DNA from 3 places in the Paenibacillus sp. FSL K6-1318 genome. Region 3 is predicted to be linked to each of the others. Evidence: predicted binding sites of a transcription regulator. Region 3 holds the regulator's gene; each other region holds the start of a gene.

Region 1 (4,294 bases), 330 kb from region 3:
AGGTCGGTTTACCCAAATCGGGAGAAGAAAACAATGGTTATAGCTGTATTATATCCACCCTATACCGTTATATACCGTATTCTGCTCTAACTATATGTTTATCTTGGCATATCAGTAATATCAACGCTCATATGTTCAGTAAGCATTAAGGTTACATCCACTTTCACTTTGCTCCACAATAATGTCATTTTGTGAAGGTAACCTCTTACCGAATAGTCTACCGTTAAACTCAGCTCAGATCTCTTTTCATCTATGATTTTAATATGATGTTCCTTTAGCCTTTGTTTCGACGTGTACATCTCTAAAGCAATTTTCTTTTGGGTACCGTCCAGGTAATCAATATACACCGATTTCATCTTAAAGTTTGAAGCGTATATTTTATGCTTATCTACCTCCAGAGCACCTAAAAGATACGGAAGCTCTACCAACCTCTTGACGAGTGCAAGTTCCTCAGAAGTTTGTCTCACCGTACACACCTCCTTCTTCAAACGTTACAGTGACCAATTGATCAAAATCGACCCATTCAAATCCATTATCCATTTCAATTTTGATTTTCTTTCCAAAGGCACTGATTGAAGTGACGATCCCGTGTATATACCGATTGCCTGACTCATGAAACACTTCAAAGGTGGCTTGTAAAGTATAGTTGAGGGACATATCTATATGTTGAGCGATAATCTCCCACTCATCTTCATGAATCAGAGGTTTCGCTTGAACATGAATTTGAGTACGATGCTGTATAATTCGTTCTTTATGTTGTGGAAGCATCATGCGGCTCGATTCCCATAATCCATTGGCCTCCAGTTTTTTGCTCATTTGTAATGCCCCCCAATTTTAGATGCTCGATCGATCGCTTGGCCAGCAGCCGTAATGGAGCTCGCTCGTAGAATGGCAATGTCGCCAAATCGATCCTTAATGTCGTCCATCACCTGATCAATGGCTCTTTTCTGCTCTTGATCATCAAAGAAAGATAGTTGATATGTATCCGCGTTGGATAATTGAGACAGGGATACGCCTACACGGCGCACAGGTTGCCCATCCCAATGTTGATGGAATATGCGTTTGGCTATCTTGCATACATCAACGGTTATGTTTGTAGGATCAGACAGTTTAACCTGCCTGTGAAAACCAGTGGGGTGATCAAAATCTGCTCCCGATACACTCACAGATATGACACTACCCATCAGCCCCTTTTTACGGGCTCTTCTGCACACTTCTGTACAGATATCGAGAATAACCACTTCGATCTCCCATGCTTCTGTGAAATCTCTGGGCAGGGTCATTCCGTTTCCAATATCCTTTTGTGTACTGTGTGTGTTGACGGTTACCGGTGAATTGTCGAGTCCATTCGCAACTCTCCAGATGACTTCTCCATTAACACCCCACTTGCTTTTTAATTTGGAAAGAGGCGTATTCGCTAGGTCTTTAATGGTTCGGATGCCCATCTTCCATAGATGTTTTTCCATTCTTGAGCCAATCCCCCACATATCGCGGATGGGCTTATCACCAATGTGAAGATGTAACTCCTCTTTCTTTAAGTGAAAAATGCCACCTTCTGCTTTTTTAGCAATCATATCGCAGCACAATTTACTGATAATTTTGTTTTCACCGATGCCCGCTCTGGCGTAAACGCCTGTTTCATTGTAGATTTTGTCTTGAATTTGTTTGGCCAAATCGATTGGATCATTACCAAATAAATGCATAGACCCTGTAAAATCAGCGAATAATTCGTCTATACTGTATGGCTCAACCAGATCGGTGAATTCCTCAATAATGGACATGATTTGGGTGGAAACTTCAATGTATTCTTGCATGTGAGGTTTTACAATGATCAGTTCAGGGCACTTCTGAAGAGACTTCCAGAGTGGTTCCGCGGTAGATACCCCCTTTGCTTTGGCTAATGGACAAGCGGCAAGGATAATGCCAGAACGTCTTGCTGGATCGCCTGCAACGGCGAGTGGTCTATTTTTGTATTGGGGCATTTTTGCCTTTTCGACTGAAGCATAAAAGCTCTGCATATCAATGAGCATGATGGTTCGCTGCTTAGTCCACACTGAAATCACTCCTGTACATTTGAGAACGTATGTTTGTATATATTATAAACCGAACACATGTTCTTTATGCAAGAGGTAAATATTTATATTAGGTATACGACTAAATGACGGATTCAAATCATACTATGTCATTCCAGTTACAGTTCATTTCTCTTGAGCCCGGCAATCAGTAGAATGGTTTCGTCCTTTTCGTTGCCATAACTGTCATAGGCGAGATTAATACCGTTTACTTTCGAGATATTTACGCAAAAAAGAGCGAGCCATCTTTAGGATGACCTGCTCTTATTCTTCATTGTAGGTTTCCTCCATCATTACATTGCCAAAGAGGAGTCAACAAGTTATTAGTACTGGTTCGATTGTCCGCCATCAATAGGAATGACAGCACCATTAATAAATTCGGATTCGCCGGATAGCAGGAAGGCAACAAGACGGCCTACTTCTTCAGGTTTACCAAAACGTCTCTTAGGGTTTATGCTAACAAATTCTTTGCCGGCTTCTTCCCATCCTTCTTCGCCACCGATTTGTTTAAGGGATCCGACAACCATTGCAGTCATAATTGCCCCTGGAGCGATAGCGTTGATGCTCAGGTTATATTGTCCGTACTCGATTGCCGCATTTTTCGTCATACCCGATACAGCGTGTTTACTTGCGACATACGCTGCCTGATTCAGAACTCCGCGAATCCCGCCAACAGAGGCGACATTGACAACGGAACCGGATTGTTGCTCTTTCATCACGGGAAGAACGTATTTCATGCCATAAAAGACACCTTTAAGGTTAATGTCAATGACTTTGTCAAACACTTTACTGTTATATTCGGCTGTAGGAGCCTGAGTACCTTCGATACCCGCATTGTTGTAGAAGCCATCGATGCGACCAAACTTTTGAACCGTATCATCTACATATTTTTGAACAGCTTGCTCATCAGACACATCAGCAGTAAGAAGAAGAACTTCTGCCTCAGGTGCAACTTCAAGTATCAATTTCTTGGTCTCTCCAAGTGCAGGTTGATTAAGGTCAACGAGAGAAAGCTTGGCACCTTCTTTTGCGATTTCAAGTGCAGCTGATTGTCCAAGACCTGAGCCTGCTCCAGTAATTAAAACAACTTTTGATTCAAAACGTTTACTCATGATCCATGCTCCTTTATTAAGTGAATTAACGACATATTTGTCTATTTTAGATGAGAATAGAATTCTCAAACGACACTTTATATTCATATGTTCACCCGACTAAGCAAAAATAAACATTTGTATTGAAACTGTTTCTAGATCCTTACGAGTGATCATCAAAAAAAATCACTCAGGAACAAATCCTGAGTGACTATCGACTATTCCGGCAACCACAATGCAAGGACTTCGGAAGGAGTCCAAGTGTATATTGATGTGTGAGCTTGACGGCAAGTATAAGTGACCCCTTTATAAATAACACGATCCCCGATGTGGTATGACGTATTCTTAGCCCAAGCCTTAGGTACATCCGGTTCTACAACTGGAGGAGATGACTCAAGTGTAGTAACTGTAATCACGTTACTCGCTGCAGATACATTTCCAGCAGAATCCTTGGCTTTAATTGAAAATGTATATGTCGAGCTTGATTTCAAACCAGTAACCTCATAACTTGTCACGGTTCCATTTACAGTAGCGATCCGCTCTGAACCTTGGTATATGTCGTAGCTACTAACGGCCACATTATCCGTTGAACTGGACCACATCAGATTTACTGATGCTGCACTTACGTTATGTGCGTGAAGATTGCTTGGAGCCGTTGGAGCTGAAGTGTCAGGTATGGTTGCAGAAGTTGTCTGCACCGTAATCTCCGAACTGAGAAGTGATTCATTACCTGCGGCATCAATCGCTTTTAACGCATAGGTATAAGTTTTTCCTTGACTTAATCCACTTACATCATAGGATACAGATGTTCCTGGAATAGTCGCAATCTTATGTCCATTTTGATAAAGTTCATAACTCATTACACTTACATTATCAGTCGAAGGATGCCAGCTAAGTGTAAGTGATTTTGTCGTGATATTGCTTGCTTTTAAATTCGTTGGTGCTGTTGGCGCTGTTTCATCGGTGTTTGATCCATTTCCACTACCCGATTTCGTTAAATTTACGTCAAGCACTTGATAAAAGGCATTGCCAGTATCAGCGATTTCCCAAACGCCGAGGATAACATGATAACCGGTACGGTCTGCTGGTATTTCACATGAATGTGAGACCGATTTCTCTGGCAATTTCCCG
Region 2 (4,294 bases), 800 kb from region 3:
CAGAAAACGTTCATCCAGCATCTGCCTTGTTGCACCTGGTCCAAGCGCCACGCCTCTTTCTGTCAGCAACGATCTTTCCAGCTCCGTTAATACGCCATCATCCTGAGGTACGGCGGGCAATTCACCATCAACTGCACCAAGGATAAATACGTATTTGATGTCCTGAAGACGTGTACGGTCCATGGAACCGACCAATACCTGATCAAGTGCTGGTGGTACCAGACCCAGCTTGAGTTCGGTCAACCCGGTCTCAATCATTCCAGCAAACAGAGTGATATCCAGCCGTTCATTTCCCATCATATCTACCATCTGATCCAATAGATCCAGCACAGCTCCCCACATCTGCCTATGTTCTCTCGACCTTTCAGGGTCACCTTGCGCCTTAGCTTCATTAGACATGTTCTCCAGCTTCCAGGGAATTTCGGCATCTTCCAGCAGTCTGTATAGTGCCTCGCACTGGGCTTTGGCCGTTTTTGCCTTTTTCATTCGTTTCTCAAAAGCACCCAAGGAATCTGTAATGACCGTTCGACAACTCTCCATTAAAGAAAGCATTTGGTCCCGTCCTCGACTACGGCCATCCTGACCATTATCTTCCAGTGATAAGCTAGGAACATACTTCCACGGTTTGCCGTCAGTCCAGCGATATCCATGAATACCACAGGCCAGTGCATAATTCTCAAGCTGGTCCATATCTTCACGGGTGATGGAACCATCACGCGGAAGCAACAGATCCGTTTTGACACAGCGAAATACATCCTCGTAACGCCAATGGCGACGAACAATATCCAGTGCGGAACGGATAAACTCAGATAATGGATGATGAAGTTCATTTCTTCTCCGGTCCAGAAAGACGGGTACGCCATAATCCCTAAATAGCGGTTCAGCTATATCTGCGTAGGTATCCAACTGACGGACAAGTACAGCCATATCCCGATAACGCGCACCTTCGTTTTGTGCCAGGCGCCGCATCTCACGCAGTGCTCCCTCCATCTCAGCTCGACGGTTCTCCGCTGCAACCAGGCGGATTTCGGAATCAAGGCCATCACTTTTCCACCGAATTCGGCGGTCGAACCCAGCCTCCAGATGAGCAAGTCCTGGACGATCCCTGTATCTCGGTGGAATCTCTGAATCTAGCATAGTTATATCGCTCGGTACACCCAGTTCTTCAGCCATTCCTTTCAGGCGCGAGTAGGCACTCGCTGTGGGATAGAACAGTTCCAGTTCTCCAGGCAGCGCACCGTGATCATATGGACGATCCAATGTCAGTGCAATCGTCACAGAAGAGGACTGCAACATGAGTCGACCAATCACACTCATCTCCTGTGGCGTGAATCCCTGAAAACCATCAATCCAGATCTGGGCATCCTGCAGCAATGCACTTTCCGACAAACGCTCTGTCAGCTCGGTCAACGTGTCTTCATCATCAATATATAATTGGGTCAGTTCCTGTTCATAGTCACGATATATTAGATTCAAGTCATGCAACTTGTCCTCCAGAATTGGCGAAGAGGATGAGGTATTCCATCCAGACAGCCCTTCTTCCAGTGATGATGGATCAACTTCATAACGTTTAAATTCACTATATAAGTCATTTAATTCCCCTATAAAACCCAGCTGACTGCCGGATGCACCAAACAGCTTCAATTCTTCCTTACGGCGCTGGATGACCTTGTATAGCAGCATCTTTTTGCCTTCGGCTCCGATCGGAATACGAGCTGAACCGCCGGCTTCCTGCATTACGCGGTAGGCTAACCGGCGAAAGCCGAGCACTTCTGCGCGCATTGTACCTTTAATTGCTCCTGAAGACACCAATGATTGCTCCGTTCGAAAAGAACTCTGTTCCGGAACAAGTAAAATCAAAGGTGTGCCTTGCGGCTCCTTTTGAAGCAGGGATGTAATTTCCCGGGTAATCAGCGAGCTTTTGCCGCTGCCTGCCCGACCAATAACAAAACGAACGGACATGTCTAATCCTCCAAACCACACGTACAAGATTTTAATTCCCAGTATAACATATCTGACTTGGTTCGGAACATACGTTTGCCACTATCCGGTAAAACCGGAGAACATCTCCGTTAACACGGCAAAAAGCCCGCAGCTGTTCACACTGTGGACTTTTGACTGAAAGTATCATTCATTTAAACTTTACTTTACCTTACGAGAGATTAAAAAAAGTGACAAGAGACTCGTCTAATTCTTTTTACTGCGCACTTCGAAAATAGCAAATTTCAGGTAATGTCCCTCATCCACGCCCAAAATTTGCGGATGATCCTTACCAGCTGCTTTCCAGTCGATTAGACGCAGCACTTTGCCTGCATCTTCCGCTGCATCCGCAATCGTATCCAGGAAGAGGTCTGGACGCATGTGATATGAACAGCTGGCTGTTACCAAATATCCGCCCTCATTAACCAGTTTCATACCTTGCAGGTTGATATCCTTATATCCACGGCACGCACCTTTAACTGCTGATTTCGTTTTCGCAAACGCCGGGGGATCGAGGATGACCACATCAAATGTTTTACCGCCAGCTGCAAGGGCTTTGGATGTATCTACTTTCTGTTCGGCAGCACGCGCACGTGCAGTACGTTCATCCAGTCCTTTCACTTGTTCACGCAAGTACTGGAATGCATCGGCAACTACGAATTCGACCCGGTCGGTAAAACCGTTCAGCTCCACATTCGTTCGTGCACTCTCAATGGCATGCTCTGAAATATCAAGACAAGTCACTTTTTTAGCTCCATATTTGCAAGCATTCAACGTGAAGCTGCCCGTGTGTGAGAAGCACTCCAGTACGGTAGCACCATCCCAATAAGGGAATGTAACCACCTTACCGCTTTTATTCACAGGCAAGAGCTGCTCTGTGCCATCCTGCTCGGTCTGTTGAAGTGTAATTCCACTCTTATAGCCCCAACCCTTCATGAGGGGTTCGATCGCTGCACGATTCTCACGTTGGTCGAAGAAGTAACCTGTCTTCTGGCCTTCTACGATATCCACTTTAATGAGTAGTCCATTCTCTGTAACGGTGACATGCCGCGGGCACTCCCCGTACAGCGGGCCTTTGGTCTGCTCCAAACCTTCCAGTTCACGAATCGAGACATCACTGCGCTCATAGATGCCTTCCGGCTGCATCACTTCAATGAGTGCTTGTACAATGGCTTCACGGCAATGATCCATGCCGAGTGTAAGCAACTGTACAACGAGAATGCTGCCGAACCGGTCAACGATCAATCCTGGCAGAAAATCAGCTTCTCCGTATACGAGACGGTACGCCTCTCCATCCTGGATAAAGCGTTCCCGATAACGCAAGCAATCGCGGAAACGAGCTGCAAAGAACGCCGTGTCCATCTGTTCGGACTCCAGCGGTTGATACGCTACAACTCTTACAGTGATCTGAGATGCGGGATTGTAATAACCTGTCGCCAAATAGCGACCTTGATGATTCAATACATTGACCAGATCTCCCGGTTCCGGGTTTCCGTCAACCGAGGCAATTTCATTGTTAAATATCCATGGATGTGCATGTTCAAGCCGCTTTTTGCGACTGCGTTCGAGTGTAACTGATGGCAAGGTAGATCCACTTCTTTCATAGTTAGTTGAAAAGATAGGTTTGGTGCGGCGCGTAAATGACGTTCCGGGTTCGAATCGATCTTCCGATCGCTGTTGTCTCCAGATTTTTTTGATTCCCTTTTTTAAAGGGAAAATCCGGAGACAGCATATGCTCCCGATGTAGCTTTCTTTCAGAAAGCTTTTAGGCGCACGCTTCGCTTCTTCAGATTCGATTTCGTCCCCACCACTACATTTGAACGAATCACCGTATCTTTCGAATTGGGCTGGGTAATTTAGGTCGCTTCCCTTTGAATTCCTTTAGGCTTGTCATGGTTGTCTTTGTTTACTCATAGGATGAGTTAAGGAACCGGACGGAAGGAATGATGTTTCTATGTTTAGAGATGTTATATTGCCCTTACTCTATGGGCTTATTATCTTTTTTGGTGGCATGAAGTTGATGGAGACCGCCTTGCAGCGCATGGCTGGGCCCATGCTGGCTGGTTGGCTCAATCGCGCTACCTCTGCTCCATGGAAAGGCATGGCTTTCAGCGCGGGTGCAACGGCCCTGTTGCAGAGCAGTACTGCGGTCACTGTACTCACCATTGGACTGGCTAATGCCAGATTAATTACCTATGGACGCACACTCGGCATCATCCTCGGCACCAACATCGGGACATGTCTGACGACGGAGCTGGTGGGACTGCAGATCGGACGTGCTTCCCTACCGCTGCTCGTCCTGTCGCTGACGGGC
Region 3 (4,294 bases):
AAAGGTGGGCGGCGGCGGTTTCCCACAATCCACGAACTGACTGTCAAAACGGGTAAGTATAAGCCAGACGTCATGGTTGCTCTGGACGCTCTTGTGGCTGCTGAATACATACATTGGGATGATAAGTCTGACACAGCACTCTAAACAGATTTGGACCATCATGAAATGCAGCGGATCAGTGAAATACTAGATGACTCTTTTATATAGAAGTAGTACAAGTTGATTTGATATTATGTAACTCTTTCTTCTAAGACCGCTCTCAGGAGTAGTTGTTGGATTAAAATCTGCTCGTTGTGAAGTTGTGGCCGGGAATGGATAAATCATTTGAAAGCAAATTGTCAAAACATATCCCCTGATTTTTCTTCATTTGCCCACGTAACATTTTTGTGTTTATCTGTGACCAAGGCTTACCTTTATAACAAACACATTCGTTCGTCGATTTAGATAATCGCAAAACTCACTTTTCATTAATGTTAAACTGTCTGAGGCCAAAAAATTTAAATCAAACTTCCTTAGAAATTCTGATAGCCACGAGAAAGGAATACTAGCATTCACACATTTAAAATTGCAAACATCGTCCAAATACATACAAATGGATGTTTCATTTGTATGTTGAAAGTTTCATATAGAAGAGGTATACTTTAATTAAATTTTGAACAATTTAATTTTAAATAATTAATTGGAGATGTTAATATGGATCAGGCAAAACAACTGGTGACAGAACAACGTGCATTTTTTTATACAGGTCAAACTAAAAATATCGAGCATCGGATTAATGCGCTTCAACAGCTTAGAAAAGGAATCGAAAAGTATCAGCAACGGATTCAAGATGCACTTCGGGCTGATCTGAATAAATCTGAGGCAGAAGCTTACGGTTCCGAGATTCGCATTGTGTTGGGTGAATTGGATTTCGCATTAGAGCACTTGCAGGAATGGGCTGCCCCAAGACAAGTCCCAACCAATTCGGCTATGCCGGATGGGGTGAGCACCATTTACCCGGAACCATACGGAGTGGCGCTTATTATAGCGCCTTGGAACTATCCCTTCCAACTCGCCTTCGGTCCACTGATTGGAGCAATTGCAGCCGGTAACTGTGCAGTTATCAAGCCATCTGAATTAACCCCAGCCGTATCTCGTCTGACGTATGATCTGATTCAGGAGATCTTCCCTCAGGAGTATATTGCAGTTATGGAAGGGGAGGTTGAGGCCAGCACAGCATTGTTGAAAGAGAAGTTTGATTATATTTTCTTCACAGGCAGCACAGGTGTTGGTCGCATTGTTATGAAGGCAGCTGCGGAGCACTTGACTCCTGTAACTCTTGAGTTGGGCGGCAAGAGCCCTGCTATTGTCCATAGCGATGCAGATCTGAAGCTGGTGGCCCAGCGTATTGTTCGTGGTAAGTTCCTGAATGCAGGGCAAACATGCGTTGCTCCGGATTACTTGCTTGTGCATGAACAAGTTCATGATGAATTGATCAATTTGATTAGCGCAGAGATCAAAGATAAATTTGGAGATGATGTGCTCCAGAACGCTGATTTCCCGCATATTGTCAACGCACGTAACTTCGATCGGTTATCGAAATTCCTCACAGATGGTAAAACTCTGATAGGTGGACGTTCTGTACGTGAGCAGTTGCTTATTGAGCCGACTGTACTTGGAAATGTGAACTGGGAATCACCTGTCATGCAAGAAGAGATCTTCGGTCCGATTCTTCCTGTATTTACGTACAGTGACCTCAACCCGATGCTGGATGAGATTGTTCGCCGGCCAAAACCATTGGCACTATATCTCTTCACACAGGATGAGCAACTTCAGGAACAGGTTCTGAATCAAGTGTCCTTCGGTGGTGGATGTATTAATGACACTCTTTCTCATATGACTTCACACTATCTCCCGTTTGGTGGTGTAGGAGAGAGCGGTATGGGCTCATATCACGGTCAACAGAGCTTTGATGTGTTCTCGCATCATAAGAGTGTTCTGAAACGTAGTGAATAATTAGCCGATAAAACAACATAAACATGAAAAAAGAGGTTGTCCTATTCATCAGGACAACCTCTTTTCGTATTTATTGCATTACATCTAGTTTTGTTACTCATGTTAAATATTAATGAATATCTCGGAAAAGGCCAATGACTTTACCCAGAATACTAACGTGTTTCAAACGTAAAGGTTCGAAGGTCGCATTCTCCGGTTGAAGGCGAATATGATCTTTCTCTTTATAGAACGTTTTCACTGTAGCTTCATCGTCTTCAGTCATTGCAACGACGATATCACCGTTATCAGCAGTTTGCTGTTGACGGACAATAACGTAATCTCCGTTAACGATTCCGGCTTCCACCATACTATCTCCGACTACCGAAAGCATGAACACTTTCTGTTCGCCTACATAATGCGTAGGAAGAGGGAAGTAGTCTTCAATGTTCTCGGTTGCAGTGATTGGAACACCCGCTGTAACCTTACCAACGACAGGAATACGTGCAACGCTATGAGCAAATTGATGAGAATGCTCCGATTCTTCCTGGCTCAAAAGCTCAATGGCTCTTGGCTTGGTAGGGTCGCGTCGGATCAAACCTTTTTTCTCCAAACGATCCAAATGTCCATGCACTGTTGAGCTGGAAGCCAGTCCAACCGCTTCACCAATTTCCCGTACGGAAGGAGGATACCCCTTCAACCGGACTTCATTTCGTATAAACTCCAGAATAGCCTGCTGCCTGCTGGATATCTTCGACATACCGTATCAACCCCATTTTAGTAACGTTTGGGAAAATTATAACATAGAACCTCCGTTCGTACAAACATAAGTTCTAAATAAAATGCCATTAAATCAGTGTTTTTTAACTTTCAGAACAGAATTTGTCCAAAAGTCGGAGCATAATACTGCAAATGCTTTGTAATTGGACTTCAATTCAGATATTTCGCCTTCGAAAAAGAAGCGAACAATTGTTCTAAAAACCTATTGAACAAAACAAACGTTCGTGTTATATTGATTCCAACAGATAGGAACAAACGTTTGGAGGCGGGTATTTAATGAGATATTCTACTTATCAAAGCATTTATGAACCGATGAATTCGGAACTGGTGAAGTCTAACATAGGGAACTACAAGAAGGTTTTAGCGCGTTTCAAAATTTCTTCATGGATGTTAAAGATTGTGATTACCTCTTTAATTATATTTATTGGATGCAGCACCGTTTTAACTGTATTTGCTGGCAATGAAAATGATGTGCTTCCCGGAGGAAAGATAGCCGTTTCACAAGGGGAAACATTATGGAGTATTTCTTTGGAACATAAACCGACGAATATGGATACACGTATTTATATAGAAGCAATTAAGAAAGTGAATCAACTTCAGACGACTTCGATCCAAGTGGGACAAGTATTAGCTCTACCGCAATTTTCAGAATAAAATGCACATCAATGCGTGTTAGTGCGTGTCAGCTTGACAAGCTGCCTTTATCATGGCAAAGTTAATATGACTTTGTATTTTTGGAGGGGACAAGCTTGGATATAGATAGTCTGGTAGCACGCATTAACGAATTGGCTCGTAAGCAAAAGTCCACTGGTTTGTCGGAGGAAGAACTTGCTGAACGTGCCGAGCTAAGAGAGATTTATTTGAGTAATATTCGCAGCAATTTCAGACAGCAACTGGATACCATTGAGATTGTTGATGATGAGAATGACAAAGGCCACCAAGGCAAACTCAAACACTAACGAAACCTAATGATATCATTTATGATATTTAGGTTTCTTCCTGTTATTTTGAGTGTGCAATTTATAGGGGGAAATGTTGGTTTACAGTTATGTAAGCCGATACAAAGACACATAAGGGGGATTCTCATGTCGCGTTCGTTCGAGAGAACGGTTAAGAAAAATTCCAAGCAGTTAAATCAGCAACGCAAAAAAAGTGGTCAACCAATTACAGGTACACCAGGTGAAGAAGTTTTTAAAGGACGCAGCCTGTTGTTCCCTATATTTTTGATCGGTCTCGCCTTTTTGTATCTGTTTATGAGCACATTTCTTGTACAAGCTCCAATGACAACTTGGGACTGGGTGACCATGCTGCTTTACGTATTTTTGGCAGTCATCTTCATGCTTCGTCGTCCGTACATCAAGATTAGCAGTAATCGGATTATTACGACGAAGGGTAACCGTGAACGTTCAATCGGAGTTGACGATATCGTCAAATTCAGAATTGAACCAGGTACAATTGTTATCGAACATAACAGTCGGGGTAAAAGATGGGTGTTTACCAAGTTATTGAACCGCTACGATACAGATGCGATTGCAGAACGTTT

What was found. The regulator LexA, encoded in region 3, represses DNA repair genes until DNA is damaged. The targets are predictions, from matches to a motif close to CGAACATATGTTCG.
Region 1: the regulator LexA is predicted to act here: its motif matches at 2,077-2,090, upstream of NYE45_RS15840 (DNA polymerase IV).
Region 2: the regulator LexA is predicted to act here: its motif matches at 2,027-2,040, upstream of addB (helicase-exonuclease AddAB subunit AddB).

The regions. Positions count from the first base shown of each region.
Region 1 covers NZ_CP150270.1:3,603,995-3,608,288, reverse strand. The annotation lists gene NYE45_RS15850 (hypothetical protein) at 99-467, opposite strand; gene NYE45_RS15845 (YolD-like family protein) at 451-816, opposite strand; gene NYE45_RS15840 (DNA polymerase IV) at 813-2,030, opposite strand; gene NYE45_RS15835 (glucose 1-dehydrogenase) at 2,396-3,184, opposite strand; gene NYE45_RS15830 (lytic polysaccharide monooxygenase) at 3,382-4,294, opposite strand, start outside.
Region 2 covers NZ_CP150270.1:4,733,819-4,738,112, forward strand. The annotation lists gene addB (helicase-exonuclease AddAB subunit AddB) at 1-1,962, opposite strand, end outside; gene NYE45_RS20960 (class I SAM-dependent rRNA methyltransferase) at 2,188-3,564, opposite strand; gene NYE45_RS20965 (Na/Pi symporter) at 3,935-4,294, shown strand, end outside.
Region 3 covers NZ_CP150270.1:3,937,431-3,941,724, reverse strand. The annotation lists gene NYE45_RS17270 (hypothetical protein) at 1-144, shown strand, start outside; gene NYE45_RS17265 (aldehyde dehydrogenase) at 694-1,995, shown strand; gene lexA (transcriptional repressor LexA) at 2,105-2,731, opposite strand; gene NYE45_RS17255 (LysM peptidoglycan-binding domain-containing protein) at 3,028-3,405, shown strand; gene NYE45_RS17250 (DUF896 domain-containing protein) at 3,501-3,710, shown strand; gene NYE45_RS17245 (hypothetical protein) at 3,837-4,294, shown strand, end outside.